Regions from separate parts of the Mesorhizobium sp. P3_A8 genome, predicted to be linked through region 1. Evidence: riboswitches for the same ligand, from Rfam matches in the RefSeq annotation. Region 1 holds a riboswitch; each other region holds the start of a gene.
What was found. Region 1 has a riboswitch for cobalamin ahead of bluB (5,6-dimethylbenzimidazole synthase). Riboswitches for the same ligand answer to the same signal wherever they lie in the genome.

Region 1 (5,824 bases):
GGCCACCGGAGAGGTCGCGGGCGGCGGCCATGCCGAGGCCGGCCGAGATCGACGTCGAGGAATGGGCCGCACCGAACGGATCGTATTCGCTCTCCGCACGGCGGGTGAAGCCGGACAGGCCGCCTTCCTGGCGCAGCGTGCGGATGCGGTCGCGGCGGCCGGTCAGGATCTTGTGCGGATAAGCCTGGTGGCCGACATCCCAGATCAGCCGGTCGTCCGGCGTGTTGAAGACATAGTGCAGCGCCACCGTCAGCTCGACCACACCAAGGCCGGCGCCGAGATGACCGCCGGTGCGGGACACCGCATCGACCAGTTCGAGCCGCAGCTCGGACGCCAGTTGCGGCAATGCGCTTTCGTCAAGCGCGCGCAAATCCGCCGGGATGCGGACCTTGTCGAGAAGCGGCGTATGCGGCGTTGCGTTCACGGGTCTCAGGCTTTCTGTTCAACGGCGGGATAGGCCGCCGGCCTGCGAAAGTAAATGCGTGTCAGTGACGCGGGCCTGCTCCCGAAAGGACAGCGCGTCGAAACAGCTTATGCCCGCGCTTTCAAGTCCTTGTTTTCATGCCTATCGTGGTCCCGAAACCGGGCCGCTTTTGGGCGATATTCCTTAGTTTTCCGGCAGCGGGATGAACTCTTCCTCATCTCCGGGAACGATATCGAAGCGGCCCGTCTTCCATTCCTGCTTGGCCTGTTCGATGCGTTCCTTCGACGAGGAAACGAAATTCCACCAGATGTAGCGCTGCGAGCCGAGCGAGGCACCGCCGAACAGCATGAAATGCGCGCCGGTATCCGAGGATACGACGATCTCGTCACCGGGCCGGAACACCAGCAGCCGTTCGGCCGGAAAGACGTCGCCGGAAATCGCGACCTCACCTTCCAGCGTATAGATGGCGCGCTCTTCCGCATCGGCCGGGATCTTCACGCTGGCGCCCGGCGCCAGTCTGAGATCGGCATAGAGCGTCTCGGTATCGGCCCGCACCGGGGAGCGCAGCCCCTGGAAGTCACCGATGACGACACGGCCGCGGACGCCTTCGGCGTCGATCTCGGGCAGCCGCAACGCGGCCGTGTTCTCGAACAACGGCGCCACTTCCTCCTTGCCGTCCGGCAAGGCCAGCCATGTCTGCAGGCCGGAGATCGACATCGGCGCACCACGCAATTCCTCGGGCGTACGCTCGGAGTGGACGATGCCGCGGCCGGCGGTCATCAAATTCACATCGCCGGGCTGGATGACCATTTCGGTGCCCAGCGAATCGCGATGCCGGATCTTGCCGTCGAACAGATAGGTCACCGTCGACAGGCCGATATGGGGATGCGGGCGGACATCCATCGCCTGGCCGCCGCGCAGGATCGCCGGGCCCATGCGGTCGAAGAAGATGAACGGCCCGACCAGCCGCCTCTTGGCGGTCGGCAAGGCGCGGCGCACCTGAAAACCGCCAATGTCCTTGGCGTTCGGGATGACCATCAGCTCGATCTGGTCGCTGGCAAAGGCATCGCCTGCTTCAGGGTCTTTCCCGGGGAAGAAGCTCATGAACTCTCCTTGTCAACGCTCAGTGGCCGCTTTGGCCGCGTCAGGCAAAGCGGATCGCCGCCTTTGCCTTCAGCTTGGCCGCCACCTCTTCGCGATTGCGGGGATGCTGATGGGTTTCGAGCGAATCGAGAAGTTCGCGCGCGGATGCCGCGATGGCTTCGACCGCGTGGTCGAACGCGTGCTGGTTCTGCTTCGACGGCCGCGTCGTTCCGCTCAGCTTGCGGACGAACTGAAGGGCCGCGTCGCGCACTTCGTCACTGGTTGCCGGTGGATCAAAATTGAACAGGGTCTTGATGTTTCTGCACATCGCTTCCGTATCTCCTCTTGTCCTGGAGCCGTTTCAATCGGGACGAGCTTAATCCTCAACCAAGATCGTGTCCAAAAGCGGTAAGGCTGTTCGTGCCTCAGTCCGCGTCGAGCGGCTCGGTGCCGACCGGCTTGCCGTCGCGCGACAGCCTGATCTTTTCGACCTTGTCCTCGGCGGCCTTCAGCAGCCGGTCGCAATGCGCCTTCAGCGCCTCGCCGCGCTCATAGATCCGGATCGACTGGTCGAGCGGCACGTCGCCACGCTCCAGATCATCGACGATCTTCTCCAGCGCGTCGAGTGCCTGCTCGAAGCTCATCGCCTTGACGTCTTCGTTGGTCTCAGCAGCCATCGTTCATCCTTTCATCAGTCGGCCGACATGGGCGGCGACCGAAAATGCCAGTCCCTGCAGATCGTAGCCGCCCTCGAGCAGGCTGACGAGCCGGTTGCCGCTGTGGCGGGCGGCGCGTTGCATCAGCTGGCCGGTCGCCCAGTCGAAATCATCCTCGGTCAGATTGATCTCGGCCAGCGGGTCGCGATGGTGCGCGTCGAAGCCGGCCGAAATGATGATCAGATCGGGCGCGAAATTGTCGAGCGCCGGCAGCACGCGCGACAGGAAGGCATCGCGAAACACCTCGCTGCCGGTCTGCGGCGCCAAAGGCGCGTTGACGATGTTGCCGGCGCCGGTCTCGCTCTTCGCGCCGGTGCCAGGATAAAGCGGCATCTGGTGCGTCGAGCAATAGAGCACCGACGGATCGTCCCAGAAAATATCCTGCGTGCCGTTACCGTGGTGGACGTCCCAATCGACGACGGCAACACGCTCGACGCCATGCTTCTTCTGCGCATAGCGCGCGGCGATCGCCGCCGTGTTGAAGAAGCAGAAGCCCATCGCCGTGTTCTTTTCGGCATGGTGGCCGGGCGGCCGCGCGGCAACGAAGACATTGTCGGCACGGCCGGTAAAGACATCGTCGACAGCGGCGTTGGCGGCACCGATCGCGGTGATCACTGCCTGCCAGCTTTTCGGGCTGGCGGTGGTGTCGGCATCGACGCGGGCAAGGCCCTCTTCGGGAATGGCGGCGCGGATGCGCGCGACGAAATCGGCGGGATGGGCGTAGAGGATCGTGGCCTCGTCGCCCTCCGGCGCCTTGACGCGGTCAAGTGCGGCGAAGGCCTCGTCATCGAGCACGCGCTCAATGGCGCGCAAGCGATCCGGCCGCTCGGGATGGCCGGGCGGCGTGATGTGCTCAAGAAAGATCGGGTGGGTGTAAAGACGGGTTGTCATGCCCCCTATCTAGTGCCCCGGCGCCACGATGGCCATGCGTTGCCGCTTGATGGCTGGGGAAAATCATGCCTGCGTCCATTGGCGTCGCTGCGGGGATTGGCGCTGCCGGCGCTTCGGCGTAAGGTCGCGGCCACTGCCTGGTGCCCGCGCAAGCGGGAGAATCGGGAACACGGTTGAATTCCGTGGCGTGCCCAACGCTGTGAGGGGGACCGCGCCGGTAAATGCCACTGTCGATGACGGGAAGGCACCGGACGCGGGTTGATCCCAAGCCAGAAGACCGGCCTGGCAGGCATCGTCATCCGCATGGTCAGGCGGAGGACATGGATTGCAATCGCAAGGGGACAAGCGATGCCGGAAACCATGACCGCTCCTATGGGCGACGGATTTGACCAGATGGCGCGCGACGCGGTCTACCGCGCCATGTTCACTCGGCGCGACGTGCGCAGCCATTTCCTGCCCACTGCACTCGACGACGAGGTGCTGGCGCGCTTGCTGCTTGCCGCCCATCACGCACCGTCTGTCGGCTTCATGCAGCCGTGGAATTTCATCGTCATTCGCGATGCCGCGCGACGGGCGGAGGTACGTGACCTGTTCCTGGCCGCCCGCGAGCAGGAATTGCCCGCGATCGAGGCCGAAAGACAGGCGCTCTACCGCAAACTCAAGCTGGAAGGCATCTGCGAAAGCGCGCTCAACATCTGCATCACTTGCGACCGCCAGCGCTCACTGGGCTCACCGCTGGGACGCTGGCACAATCCGGAGATGGATCTCTACAGCACGGTCTGTGCGGTGCAGAATTTCTGGCTGGCGGCGCGCGCCGAAGGCGTCGGCGTTGGTTGGGTCAGCATCATCGAGCCGCAAGCGCTGAAGAGCCTGCTGGCCATTCCCGAGCACGTGACGCCGATCGCCTATCTCTGCGTCGGTCGCGTTTCCGAGTTCGCGCCGAAACCGGACCTCGAGACGCATGGCTGGGGCAGGCGGCTGCCGCTGCCTGAACTGATCATGAGCGAGACGTTTTGCGGGCAAGGCGAGGCGCGGCTCAAGTCAGCGGTGGCGGACCTCAACACCGCTGTTATTGCGCCGGCGCAGCCCGCCGATCAGCGTGTCGCGCCGGCCGTGCCCCAGCGCGAGCCGCCAAAGGAGGCCAGTGCCTTGTCCTTGAGTTCCCTGAACTTCGACGACGCCTCGGCCAGCCGGGCGTCCCAGGCCGGATCGGGCACCTGGCCGGCGATGGTCTTGAAATAGACCTGCATCAGGCAAGCGATGGCGAAAGGTTCGATGAAAGCCGCCTTGAAGGCCCAGGCGAAGACGATGGCGAGCACGAAGGCCCAGCCGGCGAGCTGCCCTGGCATCATGAACAGAATGGCGGCGGCCGGAGCCAGCATCAGCAGAAAGATGACGAACGACACCCCCCACATGATGACCGCCAGCCAGACGGCGTTCTTGACCATGGTCTTGCCGTTCTGGGCATAGAGCACGACGCCTTGCCGCGCRGTCTCGAAGGGCGAGGACGAATTGATGCGGATGTTGTAGCCGAGGATGATCTCGTCGACATAGGTCAGCGACAGACGGATCACCGTGTTGATGAAAGAGACAAGGCCGCTCAGGCCTGGAATGGGCAGGAAAGCGGCGATGCCGCCGAGCAGGCCGGTGATGGCGCGGATAGCGCCCTTGACCAGTTGGTCGACGACGAAAAGGATGTTGGCCTCGGCAAAACGCTCGGTGACGACCTGCTTTGCGTAGGCGATCTGGTTCTGGCCGTCGGGAACATCCCGGCCGTCGATCAGATGGACCATGACGGCGATATGGCCGGCCTTGACGACGTAGAGGATGTATTCGCGGATCCAGTAGACGGCGATCGAGACGATGCCGAAACCGACCACGCCACCCCACAGGGCAAAGGACATTGGGCCGTCGGGATCGGTGGAGATATGGCCGACGCCGTAGCCGACAGAGGCGCCGGTGCCGGTCGCCATGATGTAAGCCAGGGTGATGCCGAAATAGACGATCATGCGAAAGACAATGAACGGCCAGGTCCTGATCATGATGGACACCGACCGGCCGATCTCGAAATCCCACATGGCTCCGAATCTCCCCTCAGAGATGGCTGCGGAGGATGCGCTCTGCCTGAAGATTGTCAATCGGGGCGGTGGCCAGCGAGGCGCCCAACGGGGGATTTGGGTCTGTTATGAAGCTGGTTTTCTGAGCAGGCCTTCAAGCAGCTGCTTGAACGCCGCCACCACCATCTTCGATGTCGCTTCGGGATCGTTCGAATTGGCGATCCGCTGCGCCGCCTGGCTGCTGGCGCCGTTGATCAGCCGTGCGGCGGTCTCGGGGTCGACGCTGCGGACGACCACCCCTTCCCCCTGCAGCGCGGTCAGATGATCGGTCATTGAGCCGACGCAGGCATTGGCATTGGACCATTGCGCCGGATCGCCCAGCACGGCCGGGCCATCGCGGAACATGATGCGCTGGATTTCCGGCTCCAGCGCCATCTCGATATAGGTCGTACATTCGTCGACGAAGTGTTGCCAGCGAGTCGGCGCTTTCGAGGCGACCTCATTCACCCTGGCCGCCATCTCGCCGTCGATTTCGGCGATAACCGCCTCCAGAAGCCCCTTCTTGTCGCCAAAATGATGATAGAGCGCGCCGCGCGTCAGTCCGGCGGATGCGGTGAAATCATCCATCGAGGCCTCGGCATAGCCTGTCGTGC
Region 2 (5,824 bases), on a different contig from region 1:
GCAGGCGGCCAATCGCGGCGAACAGATGCTGCGCCTCCCGCTCGCCGATCGCCGAGGTCGGCTCGTCCATGAAGATGACCTCGGCGTCGTGGCTGAGCGCCTTGGCGATCTCGACCAGCTGCATCTGCGCGACCGAGAGGTTCATCATGTACTGGGTGGCTCGAATGTCGAATTCGAGGTCGTCCAGAAGCTTCTGCGCGGCGCGGTTCATGGCACGGAAATCGATGCCGCCAAACCGCGCCTTGGGCTCGCGGCCGAGATAGATGTTCTCGGCGACCGTCATGTGGGGAACCGGGCTCAGTTCCTGCTCGATGATGGCGATCCCCGAGGCCAGCGCGTCGGCGGGGCTGGTGAATTCGACATCCTTGCCGCGACGGCGGATTGAGCCGGCATCGCGTTTTTGGATGCCCATCAGGATCTTCAGAAAGGTCGACTTGCCGGCGCCATTGCCGCCGCAGAGCGCGTGAACCGTGCCGGCGCGAAGCTGAAAGCGACCGTCGCGCAAGGCGGCGACGCCACCAAAGGACTTCTTCAGCCCTTCCACTTCGAGCAACAGCTCCACCATCGTCCTCCCATGACTTCGGCCATCCCTGTCGGATGCCGATCGGCACGTGATCTCCCGCCCAAATGCCGATGCTGACAATAGTCAAGTTGCAATCGACAAATGTCAAGTGATGCGCGAACTTTAAAATTTGGAAGCCGGAGGCGATGTGCGGGATTTCAAAAACCCTTGAGAAAACAAATGATTATCGCGGCCGCCCCAATTCGTCGCTTGCTCGACAAGGGACGGCGTTCACGGAATTGTTCCGCCGATGATTCACGGGGGAAGGGCCAGAAGGACCAAACCGCAAGCCACGCTGCGGCTCGTGCGGGACGGTCGGTTTAACGGAGAAGACTCTGCCGAAAACAGGTGGAGGGGCACGGCGCCACGGTGACGTCGTCCCATGTCCAGGACAGGCAACAAGGTCTAGCCTTCAGCGTAGGCGCCTGCCTCGTCGTCTCATCTGGTGCCGCCTTGCCACGCGGCATGGCGTTCGTCGTCGGAGCGGCCGAGGACCATGCCGCGCTAAGCCGCCCCGATATTGTCTACGCTTCGATTTCGAGAGCCGACAACGGCTTCGAGCAACAGGCGAGGATGAAGCCGTCATCGATTTCGTGATCGAGGATGCCGCCATTGTGGCTCATCTCGACGGCGCCGGAGACTTTCCTCACCTTGCAGGTTCCGCACAGGCCGAACTCGCAGGCCGCCGGAATCCGCACGCCCGAAGAGCGCGCGGTCTGCAGCACGGTCTGGCCGGCGACGCACTCCGCGTCGACGTCCGAAAGCGCGAAGCGGATCGGTGTTGCGGCTTCGACGGCAACGGCGACGCCGTCTTGCGTCGGTGCTGCGAACGGCGCCGGGACTTCCTCCACCGCGGGTGCGGCAAAGCTTTCCTGGTGGTACTTCGTCATGTCGAAGCCGGCGGCGTCCAGCATGCCGCGCACGGCGCGCATGAAGGGATCCGGACCGCAGCAGAAGATCTCGCGTTCACGGAAATCGGGCGCCAGCAGCGGCAGCCGGATGGCGTCGATGCGGCCCATATGGCCGTACCAGCCCTCGCGGCTCGACCGCTCCTCGATCATGAAGCCGAGCGATAGGCCCGGCATATGGCCGCCGAGCAGTTCGAGCTCCTTGCGGAAGATGATCTCTTCGGCGCGCCGCGCGCAGTTGACGAAGCCGACATCGGTCCATGGCGCGCAGTCATTCAGCCAGCGCAGCATCGACATCATCGGCGTCACGCCGGAGCCGGCCGAGATGAACAGATATTTGGCCGCCGGATGGCTGTGCAGCGAAAAGTCGCCCGCCGGCCCATAGGCCTTGACGTGCGAGCCGGGCTTCAGGTGATCGAACATCCAGCGCGTGCCGATGCTGCCTGCCTGCGCCTTCACCGTCACCGCGATCGAGAACGGCCGCGACGGCGAGGACGACAGCGTATAGGTGCGCATCAGCGGCCCGTCCGGTGTCGGCAGCTCCAGCGTCACGAACTGGCCCGGCTTGTAGCGGAACCAGGTCTGGTTGTCGGAGCGGAAGGTGAAGGTCCTGACGTCAGGCGCTTCGTCGCTGACGCCGATCACTTCCAGCACCTGCAGCCTGTCGTTCCAGGGCGCCATCTGGTCGAGATGGCGATAAAGGCCAAGATCCGTCATCGCGTTCATCCCTCAACCTCTCAAGCGACACTGCGCAGCGCCGGCCGGCCGCCATCGGCAAGGCGCGGACCGATGAAGCGGGCGTACCAGTCGACGAACTGGATCACGCCGCCCTCATGCAGCTCCGAATAGGGGCCGGGTTCATAGGCTGGCGACAGGATGCCGAAGGCGTTTTCCTCGACGATGCGGCGGTCCTGGTCGTTGGTCTCGGTCCAGACATGGGTGAGTTCGGCGAGATCGTAATCGACGCCCTCGACCGCATCCTTGTGGACCAGCCATTTGGTCGTCACCGCGGTTTCCGTGGCGCTGATCGGCAGCACGCGGAAGGTGACCGCATGGTCGATCAGGATATGATTCCAGGTCGTCGGGTAGTGATAGTGCATCAACGTGCCGATACGGTCGGCCGAGACGCTGTCGGACAGGTTCTTCTTCACCGCCCGCTTGCCGTTCATCGTGTAGCTGACTGCGTCACGCAGCAGCGGCGCGCGGGTGGCGCGGTACTGCCCGGCCGGGTCGATGCGGAACTTGCTCGGCAGGCCGGCTGCCTCGCATTTGGCCCAATGCGCCAGCATCTCCGGGTCGCTGTCGGCGCCTTGCACGCCGGTCACCGTCGGGGCTTCCGGGAAGGTCTTGCACAGCTCCGGGTGATTGCCGGCGCAATGGTAGCACTCGCGGTTGTTTTCCCAGACGAGCTTCCAGTTGCCCTTCTCGACGATCGTGCTCTCGAAGGCGATCTTTGCTTCGCCCAGGCGGTGCGGCTTGAGGTAGGGCTCGATCATCGCCCGCATCGGTGCGAAGTCGGCGGGCTCCTTGGCCAGGCAGATGAAGATGTAGCCGGCCACGCTCTCGCAGGCGACCGGCTTCAGGCCGAACTGGCTCTTGTCGAAGCCGTCGGCCATCTGGCGGGCAAACAGCAGCCTTCCGTCCAGCTCGTAGGTCCACTGGTGATAAGGGCAGACCAGCTTGGCGGCCATGCCCTTGTCGGTGTTGCAGACGCGGCTGCCGCGATGGCGGCAGGAATTGTGGAAGGCGTTGATCTCGCCCTGCTGATCGCGCACCAGCACGACCGGATAGTCGCCGATCTGTACGGTGATGAAGCTGCCGGGCTTCGGCAGTTCGCAATCATGGCCGATGAACAGCCAGTCGCGATACCAGATCAGCTCCATGTCCAGTTTGAAGAAATCGGGATCCGTGTAGAAGGGCTGCTCGAGCGAGAATCCGTCCCTGCGGCTGTTCAAGAGCCTCAGCATGTCGTTGCGCGTATCCATGTCCTGTCCTCTTCGTTCAAGGACTGAACTGGTGGTGATTGAGGAAGGATCGGGCGCAGGCCGGCGAAAGCCGGGCATGCACCATCCGCCTCTTGACCGCCCACCGCGATCAGTCGAGTCTAGAAATCTCGGGCTGGTTTCCGGGCTCTGGAGTTGTCCTTGCGGACCATCGCGACACCTTCCCAGGCTTTCGCCCAGTGGTCTCCCGTTGCGACTTGAACTCCACCACCGTTGCGGGGGCAGCGCCGGATTCTGACCGGCTTCCCAATTCTCCGCTCCATCGTCACGAAGCGGCACCTGAGATGTCATGATCTAATCACGACAGCGCTTGCGACATCGGCATGAAAGCGACATCGCATCCATGTGGCGCGACACGCATGCGCAATGATCGGTCAAGGACCGTGGTCACGGAAATCATCGTGGTGCCGGCTGTGCCGGCTATCAAAATCGACCCGAAACGGGGGCAAAAAGGGTTAACGGTTTCGAAAAGTGACTATTAGCACATTCTAAAATCGAACCGAACGGTTCGTTTCTGTTGACGGTGCGTGCAGGACGGTGTGAACGCTGAGCCTCCGATACAGTTGGTGATCGCAGTGCTGGTTTCAACTAACTTTTTGATATCAATAGGAAAAATGTTCGATCAAGAGGGCCTTGGTACAATTTCAAGTGGTGGATACTTGGTCCACACGGAACAACTTCGTGATTGGAAACGGCCAGCTGGCTTTCCCACATCGGGGCTGTCCGAACGACGCGATTTTAATCCCAAGACACGCCGCTAGACGGACGGAAAAAAATACTGGAGTACCCAAAATGAAAAAGATTGTTCTCACTGCCGCCGCCCTTCTGGCCATTTCCGGCAGCGCCTTCGCTGGTAGCGACAACTACGGTTCGAATGCCTCCCCGGCAGCTGCTGCTGTCGACAGCTCGCACACCGCTTCGATCAAGAAGTCGGAACCGGCTGCTCAGACGCCTGTCCAGGGTGCTGACCACAACCTCTTCGGCAACCACTAACAGCCGATCCCGGCCAACGGCGGGGTTTTTGTCCGCCGCTCTGGCCGACCTTAAGAAATTCAGGAGACTAACATGAACAAGTTCATCATTGCTGCCGTCGCCGTCCTGGCCATCTCCGGCAGCGCCTTTGCCGGCAGCGACAACTACGGCTCCAATGGCGCCAACCAGCCTGCCGTTGCTTCGACCGACAGCTCTTACACGGCTTCGATCAAGAAGTCGGAACCGGCTGCCCAGGCACCTGTTCAGGGTGCCGATCGTAATCTTTTCGGCCGCTAACAGCCGATTCCGGGAGCGGCGGTTTGCCCCGCTGCTCCCGTGAAACTCAAAATTCAGGAGACTTGAAATGAAGAAGATCATCCTTGCTGCCGCCGCCGTTCTGGCCATCTCCGGCAGCGCCTTCGCAGGCAGCGACAACTACGGCTCCAATGGCGCCAACCAGCCTGCCGCGACTTCGGTCGACAATTCGCGTACGGCTTCGATCCGCAACAGCGGCTCGCCCGTCTACAAGCTGCTCAATTCGTCGGGCGACGTGCAGAAGTCGATCCCTCAGAGCAGTGACCGGGACCTCTTCGGCAACCACTAACAGCCGAAGCTGACCTCCAAAAAAGAGCGGCGGGCCTGGCCCGCCGCTCTTTTTTATGTGCCTTGATTCAGCGGAGCTGTTCGCCTCAGGCCGCCTTTGCTTCCGGCTTTTGGAGCGCGAAGGAATGTCCGTCCGCATCGAAGATGTGCAGGTCTTCGCCATTGGCGCTAAGCCGCAATGTCGAGCCGCGCTTGACCTCGGCATTGCCGGGCAGCTTGGTCACCAGCGGCAGGTCGGCGCGGCCGATGTCGACGTAGACCAGCTGAACCTCGCCGAGTTGTTCGACATAATCGACCGTTCCCTCGAACAGATAATCCGCGCCGGTGGCGATGATCAGGTCCTCCGGCCGCACACCGAAGCTTACCGCCGCACCCTTCGCCGAGGCAGGTGTCGTGATCGGCACCGTGGCCTTGCGCCCGCCGACATGGCTGACCACGGTCGGGTTGCCGGTCTTGTCGATCGTCGCCGGCAGGATGTTCATGGCCGGAGAGCCGATGAACTGGGCGACGAACAGATTGCCGGGCTTCTTGTAGAGATCCATCGGCGTACCGACTTGCTCGATATGGCCGTCCTTCAACACCACGATGCGGTCGGCGAGCGTCATCGCCTCGACCTGGTCGTGGGTGACGTAGATCATGGTCGTGTTGGGCATCGATTCCTTAAGCTTGGCGATCTCGATACGCGTGGCGACACGCAGCGCGGCATCAAGGTTCGACAGCGGCTCGTCGAACAGGAACACTTTCGGATTGCGCACGATGGCGCGGCCGATGGCGAC
Region 3 (5,824 bases), on a different contig from region 1:
GGGCAAAACGTCGGAGCGCCCCCGCGCCGGCGCGCCGGCTGGACCGGCCTTGATGTGGTGGCCATCAAGCGCGGCAAGCAGCGCCGCCTTTTCAGCCTCGGCACTTTGCCGGCGCATGGCGTCGGGTTCGTCCTCAGGCGCGCGGCCATAGATGTGCAGGCCGTCCTTGATGGCGAAATCCTTGAGGTCGCAGAGCCAGGCGTCGATGCGGCGCAGCGCCTCGTCGGGGGCGTCGGTCCTGCCGACACCGGCTTCCGAGGCGAGGCCGGTCTTTTGCGCGGTGTCGACGATCAGTTTGGCGAGACGATCGCGGCGACGGCGATCGAGACCGTCGGCCTGGGCGTATTCGTCGACCAACCGCTCGAGCTTGTGCTGGTTTTCGTCCAAACCGGCGCCGGTGAGCGGCGGCGGCAGATGGCCAAGCGTGACGGCGGCAATACGCCGCTTGGCCTGTGCCGCCTCGCCGGGATTGGAGACGATGAAGGGATAGATGACGGGCAGGGGTCCAGTGACGATCTCGGGAAAACAGGTTTGCGACAGCGCGACCGTCTTGCCGGGCAGCCATTCCAGCGTGCCGTGGGCCCCGACATGGATCAGGGCATGGACGCCGAGTGATTTGCGTAACCACAGGCCGAAGGCGAGGAGGGCGTGGCGCGGCGGGAGAGTCGGGTCGTGGTAATCGGCGCGGCGATCGGCGGAGCGGCCGCGATCGGGGGCCAGCGCCACGGTTATGTTGCCGAAGGTGGCGGCGCGGAAGGGGAAGCTTGCTGAGGTTGGCGCTTGAACACCCCCCTCTGTCCTGCCGGACATCTCCCCCGCAAGGGGGGAGATCGAACTCTCGTTGCTGGTTTCGCCAATCTCCAACGTTGCCGGGATGTACGAAGCGGTGAAGCTGCCGATCTCCCCCCTTGCGGGGGAGATGTCCGGCAGGACAGAGGGGGGTGCTTCGCACAAACCTGTCTCGTCTTCTGCTTCCCCCCACGCCGCCTCGACGGCGGTCATTGCCTCAACCGGCAATTCCTTCGAGAAGGTCAGATAATCTTCCAACCCCGGCCCATCATTGCCCCGCTCCAGCAAATCCAGCAATTCACGCGGCGTTTGCGGAATCCCCTCAACCACATAGCCCTGTTCGCTCAGGTCATGCAGCATCGCCAGCACACTGGAAGGCACGTCAAGGCCGACAGCATAGCCGGTGCGCCCAGGCGCGCTTGGATAATCCGGGATCAGAATAGCCAGCTTGCGCTCTGCGCGCGGAGTCTCCTGCAACTTGATGAACGCTGCCACACGGTCCGCGACCTGCGCCACGCGATCCGGTTCCGGCCGGTTGGCAAAGGCGCGGTGGCCAAGTGCTGGATCGACATCGCTCTCGCCCTTGAAGGAAATGGCGCCGGCGAGGATGCGGCCGTCCAGCTCCGGCAGCACGACATGCATGGCAAGGTCGGCGGGCGCCAGGCCGCGCTGGTTGTTCTCCCAGACGTCGCGGCGGGTGGTGGCGACGATGACCTGGAAGACGGGCACGCCGGCACGGTCGAACAGGGTTTCGACGCTGGGTTCGGCGCCGGAGGCGAAGGCGGTCGCGGTGATGATGGCGGCGGGGTTCAGGGCGGCCAGCGCGGTTTCCACGAACGCCAGCGAGGTCGGGTCTTTCAGGCTGGAGACGAAGATTGGGACCGGCGCGATACCGCGTTGGCGGAGCGCTTCAAAAAGGGCGTCGACGGGCTCGACATCGGCGGCGAGCAGCATCGAGCGGTAGAACAGGATGGGAATGACGGGAGCGGCATTTTCCTCCCCTTGGAGGGGGAGGGGGACGACGCCGCGGTTCGGCTCGTAGTAGCCCGCTTTCGGCACGCTGACCGGCTCGGTGACAGCTGCTTCCCGTCCCGCCAGCCCCGCCAGCCGCTGCACCAGTGCGCTCATATTGGCCGGGCCGCCCTCGCGGAAATAGCCGAGCAGGCTATCCAATTCCTCGCGTGGCAGCGTCGAGGCTTCGATCAGCCTGATATCCTCGTCGTGGCTTTCACCTGGAAGCAGCGCGAGTTTAATCCCGTGTTCGCGGGCGGTCGCGGCAAGCTGGTCGCAGCCATAGCGCCACCAGTCGTAGCCGCCGAGGATGCGCACCAGGATGATCTTGGCGTGGCGGGCGACGCTGTCGACCCAGAGGTCAACGGACATGGGATGGCGCAGGTCGCGAAGTGCGGCCAGCCGCATCGAGGGCAGGCGGTCGGCATCCGCTTTCCACGCTGCCGCAAGGCCGGCAAGGTCGCTGTCGGTGAAGGACAGGGCCACGATATCCGCCGGCGTCTGCCGCAGATCGACCGGCTCGGCGAGATCGTCGAGCGAGGCGGAGGTCGTGGTGAGGATGTGCATCGCGGCCCGTGTCCGAGATCAGCCGGCGAGTATACGCTCGATTGCCGGGCGGTTCAGCCCCTTGAGGCCGATGACGACGAGGCGCGAGCGGCGGTCATCCTCAGCGGTCCAAGCGCGGTCGTAGTAATGATTGACGCGCGGGCCGACGGCCTGCAGCAAAAGCCGCATCGGTTTGCCGCCGACCTCGACGAAGCCTTTCACGCGCAGCACGTTTTCCTGTTCGGCGGCGGTGGCGACGCGCTTGGCCAGCTCGTCCGGATTGGCGATCGAGGCAATGTCGACGATGAAGGTGTCGAAGTCGTCATGCTCGTGGTCGAACGCGCCGTCATGATGGGACTTGCGGTTTTCGATGTCGTCCTCGACGGCGAGCCCGAGGCCGAGCAGCACCGAGGGGTCGACCTTGCCATACGACGTCGGCACGATCTTCACGGCTCGGGCGGAGTGTTCGCCAATGATGGCATTGGCGCGGGCCGAGCCGGCGGCGTCCATCAGGTCGCTCTTCGACAGGATGATCAGGTCGGCGCAGGCGATCTGGTCCTCGAACACCTCCTCGACCGGGTCGTCATGGTCGAGGCTGTCATCCCCGGCGCGCTGCGCCTGCAAGGCGTCCATGTCGTTGGCGACGCGGCCTTCGGCAAGCGCCGGGCCATCGACAACCGCAATGACGCCGTCGACGGTCACACGGCTCTTCACCGTCGGCCACTGGAAAGCCTGGACCAGCGGCTTGGGCAGAGCGAGGCCCGAGGTCTCGATCAGGATATGGTCGACCTTCGGCGTCAGCGACAGGATCTTGTCGAGCGCCGGCACGAAATCGTCGGCGACGGTGCAGCAGATGCAGCCATTGGCCAGTTCGACGATGTTTTCTTCCGGGCACGTGTCGATGCCGCAGCCTTTCAAAATCTCGCCGTCGATACCGATATCGCCGAACTCGTTGACGATGATGGCGATGCGCTTGCCGCCGGCGTTTTCCAGGAGATGGCGGACCAGCGTCGTCTTGCCGGCGCCAAGGAAGCCGGTGACGACAGTGCAGGGAACACGGGAGACGGAAGCGGTCATGGTTAGTCCTTCAGCATGTCGAGGGGTGGAATGCGGGCCACGAGGCCGCGCTTGAGCGAATCGGGCCGGCCGCGCCATGGGATGAGGCCGTCCGTTGACGTGGCGAAGAGCTTTGCGCCGGTGACGAGGTCGGCGCCACTGGTCAGGGTCAGGTCGCCAAACACATAGCTCCAGCAGCCGTCGCGCAGGATGGCGGCGCTGAGCCGACGCTTGCAATTGCCGAGGCATTCGACCGTGCGCACGCGGATATGGTCGTCAGACGCTGCACGGCGCGTGTCCTCAGCCAAAAGTTCGCCGGCACGCGGATGGGCATCCGAGCCGGTCTCATCGCGGCAGGAGGCGCAGACAATGATGGTGACGCCGGCCAAAGCATCACTGTTGGCGGACGGAATATCCGCTGTGCCAGCCGAAAAACTGCTGTTCTGGTCCAAAAACCGGGCTCCTTGCCCGGAAACCCGCCGGGCGATCGGATTCTTCTGTCGCAGACGGCAGGTCTCCTGGCTCGCGAGTCATCGCCTTCGGTAGCCGCCTTCCCGGGAACCTCCCAGTGGCTTTCGGCCTTGGCTCTTCGCTTACAGTTGCGGGGACAGCCGCGGATTTGAGATCGAAATCCCGCACCGCATTCCCTCTTAGCCCTTGCCGTTGCGGGCAAGGGACCGTCTGAACCGGATTTAGGCTTTTGCGGGTAGCGGTGTCAACGCGAGCTTACGACACCGCCATGTCGGCCAGCGCCGGCCCCAAATCGCCGGCCGGCGTCACTTCCATGCGCTCGAGCCCGAGCCAGCCCTGCATCTGCTTCAGTTCCTCGAAGAGTTCTGCCGCTGTTTCAGGCGGTGCGCCGGGCTCGGAGTAGGCGGCATGGACGCGCAGGACGCTGGCCGGCCGGTCTGCCTTGAGGTCGACGCGTGCCACGATCCGGTCGCCGAGCAGGAAGGGCAGGACGTAGTAGCCGTATTGCCGCTTTTCGGCCGGTGTGTAGATCTCGATGCGGTAGTGGAAATCGAACAGCCGCTCCGAGCGCGACCGCTCGAAGACAACAGGATCGAACGGCGCCAGCAAGGCGCGGGCCTCGATTTTTCGGGGCAAACGGGCGTCCCTGTGAAGGTAAGCCGGCTTGTCCCAGCCTTCGACACGCACCGGCACCAACTCGCCGGTCTCGACCAGTTCCTCCAGCCGCCCCTTCATGTCGGCTGGCGACAGCCGGAAATAGTCGCGCAGGTCGCTTGATGTCGCGATGCCGTGGGCGCGGGCGGAAATGCGCAGCAATTCGCGATGCGCGTCCTCGGCGGCCGGCACCGGCAGATCGAGGATCGCCTGCGGCAGCACGCGCTCCGGCAGGTCGTAGAAGCGTTCGAAGCCACGGCGGTGCGCCGTCGTAATGCGCCCGGCCCAGAACAGCCATTCGAAGGCGTGCTTGGCATGGCTCCAGCCCCACCAGCCGCCCGAGCCCTTCTGACCTTCGAGTGCTGAAGCAGCGATCGGGCCGCGCTCGGCGACCGCGCGGTAGATCTCTTCTATATAGGCGGCGTGCTCGCGGCCCCATTTGGCCAATCCCAGATACATTTCGTCGCCTTGCTCGGCGCGCTGCATGCGCCAACGCATCAGCGGATAGGTCTCGACCGGCAGGAACGACGCCTCATGCGCCCAGTATTCGAAGACCGTGCGCTTGCGCGTCACCGCAGCATTGTCGAGCAGAGCGAGCGGGTAGGGGCCAAGGCGCGAATAGAGCGGCATATAATGCGCGCGCACCACCGCGCTGACGGAATCGATCTGCAGCAGGCCGGTGCGGGAGAGCACACGGGCGAAGTGGCGGCGGTCGGGTGTGCCATTTGGGCGCGGATCAAGAAACCCTTGAGCGGCGAGCGCGATGCGCCGGGCGGTGGCGAGCGAGATCTTTTCCTTCATTCGGCGGACTCTGAGGGCTTGTTGAACCGAGGTTCTGACGGGTGATTCCAGCTCATGCTAGCAGGGTTTTGGCGGCAACCCTGTCAGGAGAGAAAAGTGGAGTAAAAAGTGAAGGAAATCAAACAAGAGCGGATCGGACCAGTTTCTTCGGATATGCCGTCCAGCACTGCGTTTTGAACAAGGTTTGACTTGCTTCGCTGGAAGTGCTGCGCTAACCCTCGCCGCGTTGCAGCATAGGCCCCTTAAAACGGTTCAGCGGTTAAACTGTCACGCTTCCGCATTAAGGTCCGGTGCTGTAATCAAAGTGGATTGGCGCCAACGGAAACCGCTGCATGAACGCACTCCTCAGTTCGTACCTGCCCATCGTCCTGTTCATCGGCGTGGCACTGGTCGTCGGCCTGGCGCTGCTGGCCGCACCGTTCCTGGTGGCTTACCGCAATCCCGATCCCGAAAAGCTTTCCGCGTACGAGTGCGGTTTCAACTCGTTCGACGACGC
Region 4 (5,824 bases), 530 kb from region 1:
CGGCCCCTGCCCCCTCACCCGCGCGACCAGCAGCAGGACGATGCTCGCGGCCAGTATGCCGCCGGTGAAGGCCGCGACCGGCAAGGTCCAGATGCCAAAACTGTCACCAAAGACGGTGATGACGGAAACAGCCCCTGCGGCAGCCCCCGAGGACAGGCCGAACAGGAACGGATCGGCAAGATCGTTGCGGGTCACCGTCTGCAACAGTGCGCCTGTTATGCCGAGGCCGCCACCGACACAGACCGCGAGGATCGTGCGCGGCAGCCGCAGGTCAACGACGATCTTGCCGATCGGGTCCGACACCTGGTGCTCATTCAACCCGACGGCATGGCCAAGTGCGGCGATGACGTCGGTCAGCGGGATCAGCGTCGAACCATAGGCGATCGACAGCAGCACGAGGGCGACGATCGCCACCGCGCCCGCCGCCATCGCCAGCGCGAATGCCTTGTGCCCCGAGAGCGCGGCGGATCCATGCCTTGGGGCAAGAAGCATCAGAACGCTTCCGGATGCATCGCTTTGGCGATCTTGGCGATCGCCTCGATGTTCGCCGGTCCGGGTGTCAGCTCGGCATAGCGCAGGGCCACGAAGCGCTCGTTCTTGACCGCATCCGTTTCCTTCATCGCCGGATGGGCCTTGAGGAAATCGAGCAATTTCTTGTAGCCGCCACCATCCTGGTAATCGAGCAGGATGAGGAATTGCGGATTGCGCGACGCCACGGTTTCCCAATCGGTGTTGCCCCAGCTGGTGTCCATGTCGGCCATGATGTTGTCACCGCCGGCGGCGGTGATCATGGCGCTGGGAATGGCGAATTTTCCGGCGGTGAACGGCTTGTCCTCACCGGAATCATAGAGGAACACCCGCGTCCCCTTGGCGCTGCCGACCTTGGCGGTGATATCAGCGAGCTGTGACTTCCAGCCGGCAACAAGCTTCTCGGCTTCGGCGTCCTTGCCAAAAATCTTGCCCAGCTTTTCGACGTCGCCATACAGAAGGTCCATCGAGGCGGCGGGGCGGTTCTTGTCGAGATGGACGCAGCTTTCGGTCAGCACCAGCGTCTTGATGCCGTGCGGGGCGAGCGTGTCGGGCGTCACGTCACCGCCCGGCTTCATGCCATAGTACCAGCCGGCGAAGAAGAAATCGGGCTCGACCGCGACGAGGTTCTCGAGCGTCGGATATTTTGGCGCCAGTTCCGGAATGGAACCCTGCTCGGCCTTGAATTCGGGGCCGACCTTGTACCATCCGGTGATGCCGGTCAGGCCGACGATCGACGGCTGCAGCTTCAGCGCGAAGGCCATCTCGGCCATGTTGAGATCGTGGATGACGGCGCGCTTGGGCGGCGCGTCGAAGGTCAACTGCTTGCCGCAGCTGTCGACGGTGACGGGGAAGGCGAAGGCCGTCGAGGCCAGCAGCGAGAAGACGAGCGACAGTGAGAGACGTTTCACGGATTTTGCTCCTTGGTTGAACAGTGTCGGATGAGGAATGGGGTCGATCAGGACGGCGGCGCGGCGCGGTTCGGAACATCGAACACCGTCAGTTCGCGGTCCTCGGTGGGATGGCGCAGGCGAAACACGTCGACGCCGAAAATCTCGCGGATCAGCTGTTGGGTCAGCGCTTCGCGCGGGGCGGCCAGCGCATGCAGCCGGGCTTCGTGCATCACCGCGACCCTGGTGGCGAAGGGCGCCACCAGGGCCAGATCATGCAGCACGGCGATAACCGTCATGCCGAAGCCGGCCACGAGTTCGAGAAGCTCACCGCGGGCGCGCGGATCGAGATGGTTGGTCGGCTCGTCGAGGAACAGCACTTTCGGTTGCTGTGCGATGGCGCGCGCCAGTTGGGCGCGTTGGCGTTCCCCACCCGACAGCGAGCCGATGCTGCGGCCAAGCAGCGGCAACAGCCCGGTCCGGCGCAGCGCATCGACGACAATGTCGCGTTCCTCGCTCCTGCGCCTCAGGCCGGCATGCGGGACGCGGCCAAGCTCGACATAGTCGATCACCGCTAGTCGCGGATCAGGCTGGTCGGTCTGGCCGACGACGGCTATGTGCAACGCCCGTTCGGCGGTCGAGATCCTGTCCAGGCGGCGCCCGCTGAGCTTCACCTCTCCGGAGCTAGGCTTGAGCATGCCCGACAGCATGCGCAGCAGTGTGGTCTTGCCGGCGCCATTGGGGCCGATGATAGCGAGGCGATCGCCTAATGCCACCGACAGGCTGACCGCATGGACCAGATCCCGCCCGTTGGCCGTCGCGCCGAGGTCGCGCGCTTCGAGAAGCGGCATTGTCATCGGCTGTCCCCCGCAGGCTTGCCCGATCCCGGGATGCGGGCCAGCGTCTTGCCGGCCAGTCGGGGCGGGCGTTGTCCGGAATTGCACCAGCCGTCGGCTAGCGAGGCGTAAAGCCTGGCAAATCGCACGAGATCGCCGGCGTCGGCCTCCGCGTCTATGGAGCCGAAGAGATAGGCGGCCTTGCCCGGCGCCTGGAAGGCCACCGTCAGCGGCCGCGCGCAGCCCGCCATGCACTCGACGCCTTCGATCGTGAAGCCATGCGCAACCACGGGCTCGTGGTGGGCTGAGAGCCGGGACCGCAAATCCGCGCAAAGGCTTTCGCCCGACCTGATCCCTGTCGGGACGTCACGGCAAAGCGTGCACACGATGATGCGATGGATGGCGCCGTCCAACTTTCCGTCACTTTCCAAAACTGGCGACGGAAGGATGTTGGCGAGCCGGCCGACAAGACCGACGTCCACGTTTCCTCCCGGCACACCCCGTCCGGTCAACTCAGTGATGGCAGGTCTCCTGGCTCGCGGGTCTCGGCTCAATCCTGCCTTCCCAGCCTTGCCGGCCAGTGGCATATCGGATCTTGCTCACCGCTTACAGTTGCGGGGGCAGCCACGGTCTCGACCTTTGAGGGTCTCACCGTGTTCCCTTTTCACCCCTTGCCTTTCGGCGCGGGGACCATCACGGGGCCACCGTAGATTTGCCCCGAGCGCATCGCAACGATTCTTTTCGACTGAACCTGTCACCATCGCGGCACCGGCAGCTTGTCAGCTAGAGGCGTGCGATATCTCCATCTGTAATGTAATAACAGAACGATTTAGGTGGTTTTCTTTGTCGATGTCAATCCCTTGCCACAACCCTTCGAACTATCGCTGAAGGTTGCGGACGCAGACAGGGCGGAGTTCGCGTGAACCCCGCCCCGGATCGGATAGTCTGCAGGCAGACGCGCTTACTTGCCTGACAGCTGCTTGGCGTTCTCGGGCGTGATCGCCGTCGTCTCGACAGTGACCGTCGTATCCACCGAAGTGGCGCAATCGAGTAGGATCTTCTTCGACATCTCGATCGCTTCCTTCGCACCCGTCGGGTAGGTGAAGGTCGCCGCCCAGTCACCCTTGGCGACGGCCTCGATGCCACCGGCCGGGCCTGGCAAGCCATCAGTACCGATGATCTTGACGTCCTTGCCAGCGCCCTTGGCGGCAAGCAGCGCGCCGGCCGCCATCATGTCGTTCGAGGCGTAGAGCACCTTGATGTCGGGATGCGCCTGCAACATGGCCGAGAAAGCGGTCTGGGCTTTATCCGGCACCCAGTCGGCAGCCTGCTCGGCAACGACCTGGATCTTGGCATTCTCCTTGACGCCGTCCTTGAAGCCATTCAGCCGCTCTACGGCCGGCGTCGAACTCGGGAGACCTTCCAGCACGGCCGCTTCGCCACCTTCCGGCAGCAAGGTCTTGGCGGTGTATTTGCCCGCTTCGAGCGCGATCTTGTAATTGTCGCCGCCGATGAAGGCGGTGTAGTCCTTGCCAGGATCGCCGACCGTCTTGCGGTCGAGTTCGATGACCGGGATGCCGGCATCCATGGCGCGCTTCACCGCCGGCGTCAGCGGCGCCGCCTCGAAGGGCGAGATCAGCAGGAGATCGACCTTCTGGGTGATGAAATTGTCGACCTGCGAGGTCTGCGTGTTGACGTTGCCGGCGCCGTCGGCGATCTGCAGCGTGAAGCCCGGCACTTCCTTGGCCGCCGCCGTCAGCTCGTCATTGACGTGCTGACGATAGGGCTCGGCATTGTTCGCCTGCGAAAAGCCGATGATGAACTGGCCGTCCTTGGCGCAGGCCTTGACCAGCGGCTCGGCGGCCTGGGCGGCTCCGGCAATGCACAGGCCGGCGCCTGCCTGAAGCACGGCATGAAGCGCGCGCCTTGTTCCTTGTCTTGTGGTTTTCATACTTACTCTCCTCCTCGTCGGGCCGGGGGGCCAGACCTTGGTTGACTGCCTTCCAAATGCTGCCGTCTTCCTCCTAACGACCCAAACCCTCGCGGCGGCGAACGAGGGATTGAAGCACTGCCGCCAGCACGATGATCGCGGCGGTGGCGAGCAACTGCATGGCGGGCGTGATGTTGTTGAGCTGCAGAATGTTGGCGAGCGCGCCGAGCATGATGGTGCCGGCCACGGTGCCGACCATCGAGCCGGCGCCGCCGAACAGGCTGGTGCCGCCGATGACCACGGCGGCGATCGCGGTGAGCTCGTAGCCCATACCGTCATTGGCGCTGCCGAAATTGAACTGGCCGGCATGGACGATGCCGGCAAGGGCGGCGGCAAAGCCGGTGATGGCATAGACCGAGATCTTGACCATCGACACCGGCACGCCCGAAATGCGCGCCGCGCGCTCATTGCCACCGACGGCAAAGACATAGCGGCCGAAGCGCGTGGTGTTGAGCACGATCGTTGCGATCGCGGCAAAGACGATGAAGACTATGGTGGCGACCGGCACGGTGTTGTGGAACAGACGCTCGCCGAGGATAGCGAACACCGGCGGCGCCAGGCCCGGCCCGTCGCCATAGGAAATGTTGATGTACTGGTTGCCCGAGACGACCAGAGCGAGACCTCGCGCGGCCTGCAAGCCGGCGAGCGTGACGATGAACGGCTCCAACCGGAAGCGGGTGGAGATGGTGCCCTGGATGGCGCCGAAGACGATGCCCATGACCAGCACCGCGAGGATGGTGGGAATGAGCCCGAAACCGCCGGAGATCATCATCGATGCTGTAACGACGCTGGACAGGCCGAGCACCGCGCCAACCGACAGGTCGATGCCGGCGGTAATGATGACGAAGGTCATGCCGATGGCGATGATGCCGGTCTCGGACACGGCGCGCACGATGTTGGCGATGTTGTCGGGATCGAGGAACAGGATCTGGCCATGCCGGCGCGGCGAGAAGATGATGCCGCCGATCGCCACCACGACCAGGCCGATCAGGCTCTGGAAGCGCACCACCAAAGCGAGCGGATCGCGATGTTTTGGCGCGGGCGCTGCCGGGGCCTGCGCCGCCGAAATCTTTTCGTCAGACATCAGGCCTCCCTGCCATTTGCCGCGGCCAGCACCGTGTGCTCGTCGACGCCGCCGATGAATTCCGCCACATTGCGCCCCTGGCGCAGCACCACGATGCGATCGCACAGGCCGATCAGTTCCGGCATCTCGCTGGACGCGACGAGGATGCCGAGCCCTTGCGCGGCGAGCGCCCGCAGGCGCGCGTAGATTTCGCCCTTGGCACCGACATCGACGCCGCGCGTCGGTTCGTCGAGCAGCAGCAGCCGGGGGTTGCCGAGGATTTCTTTCGCCAGCACCACCTTTTGCTGGTTGCCGCCCGACAGCGCGCCGACTGCGATGTCGGGATTCTTCGGCCTGATATCGAACTGGCCGAAGGACTGCTTCACTGCATCCGCCTGGCGGCGCTGAGACATCAGGCCGAAGGGCGAGATGCGGCGGATGACAGACATGACGAGGTTGAGGCCAACCGCCATTCTGAGCATCAGGCCGCTGCCGCGCCGGTCGTCGGTGACAAAGG

Region 2: it holds a riboswitch for cobalamin, as region 1 does, so the genes downstream of both, AC1DX4_RS01300 (aromatic ring-hydroxylating oxygenase subunit alpha) here and bluB (5,6-dimethylbenzimidazole synthase) in region 1, are expected to answer to the same signal.
Region 3: it holds a riboswitch for cobalamin, as region 1 does, so the genes downstream of both, AC1DX4_RS20805 (DUF1636 family protein) here and bluB (5,6-dimethylbenzimidazole synthase) in region 1, are expected to answer to the same signal.
Region 4: it holds a riboswitch for cobalamin, as region 1 does, so the genes downstream of both, AC1DX4_RS04645 (DUF1636 family protein) here and bluB (5,6-dimethylbenzimidazole synthase) in region 1, are expected to answer to the same signal.

The regions. Positions count from the first base shown of each region.
Region 1 is NZ_JBFUGI010000002.1:649,702-655,525, forward strand. It holds gene dxs (1-deoxy-D-xylulose-5-phosphate synthase) at 1-424, opposite strand, end outside; gene AC1DX4_RS07280 (pirin family protein) at 608-1,528, opposite strand; gene AC1DX4_RS07285 (DUF2277 domain-containing protein) at 1,569-1,835, opposite strand; gene AC1DX4_RS07290 (exodeoxyribonuclease VII small subunit) at 1,933-2,184, opposite strand; gene AC1DX4_RS07295 (histone deacetylase family protein) at 2,188-3,114, opposite strand; cobalamin riboswitch at 3,236-3,414, shown strand; partial or broken gene bluB (5,6-dimethylbenzimidazole synthase) at 3,508-4,092, shown strand; gene AC1DX4_RS07305 (hypothetical protein) at 4,209-5,192, opposite strand; gene AC1DX4_RS07310 (TetR/AcrR family transcriptional regulator) at 5,298-5,824, opposite strand, start outside.
Region 2 is NZ_JBFUGI010000001.1:289,719-295,542, reverse strand. It holds gene AC1DX4_RS01310 (sugar ABC transporter ATP-binding protein) at 1-562, opposite strand, end outside; gene AC1DX4_RS01305 (FAD-binding oxidoreductase) at 1,087-2,187, opposite strand; gene AC1DX4_RS01300 (aromatic ring-hydroxylating oxygenase subunit alpha) at 2,208-3,455, opposite strand; cobalamin riboswitch at 3,570-3,771, opposite strand; gene AC1DX4_RS01295 (DUF680 domain-containing protein) at 4,266-4,466, shown strand; gene AC1DX4_RS01290 (DUF680 domain-containing protein) at 4,539-4,742, shown strand; gene AC1DX4_RS01285 (DUF680 domain-containing protein) at 4,810-5,049, shown strand; gene AC1DX4_RS01280 (ABC transporter ATP-binding protein) at 5,135-5,824, opposite strand, start outside.
Region 3 is NZ_JBFUGI010000008.1:295,257-301,080, forward strand. It holds gene AC1DX4_RS20795 (cobaltochelatase subunit CobN) at 1-2,367, opposite strand, end outside; gene cobW (cobalamin biosynthesis protein CobW) at 2,386-3,423, opposite strand; gene AC1DX4_RS20805 (DUF1636 family protein) at 3,426-3,854, opposite strand; cobalamin riboswitch at 3,894-4,099, opposite strand; gene AC1DX4_RS20810 (winged helix-turn-helix domain-containing protein) at 4,129-5,328, opposite strand; gene AC1DX4_RS20815 (NADH-quinone oxidoreductase subunit A) at 5,661-5,824, shown strand, end outside.
Region 4 is NZ_JBFUGI010000002.1:120,139-125,962, forward strand. It holds gene AC1DX4_RS04630 (FecCD family ABC transporter permease) at 1-492, opposite strand, end outside; gene AC1DX4_RS04635 (ABC transporter substrate-binding protein) at 492-1,439, opposite strand; gene AC1DX4_RS04640 (ABC transporter ATP-binding protein) at 1,487-2,275, opposite strand; gene AC1DX4_RS04645 (DUF1636 family protein) at 2,272-2,736, opposite strand; cobalamin riboswitch at 2,759-2,964, opposite strand; gene AC1DX4_RS04650 (substrate-binding domain-containing protein) at 3,216-4,205, opposite strand; gene AC1DX4_RS04655 (ABC transporter permease) at 4,279-5,328, opposite strand; gene AC1DX4_RS04660 (sugar ABC transporter ATP-binding protein) at 5,328-5,824, opposite strand, start outside.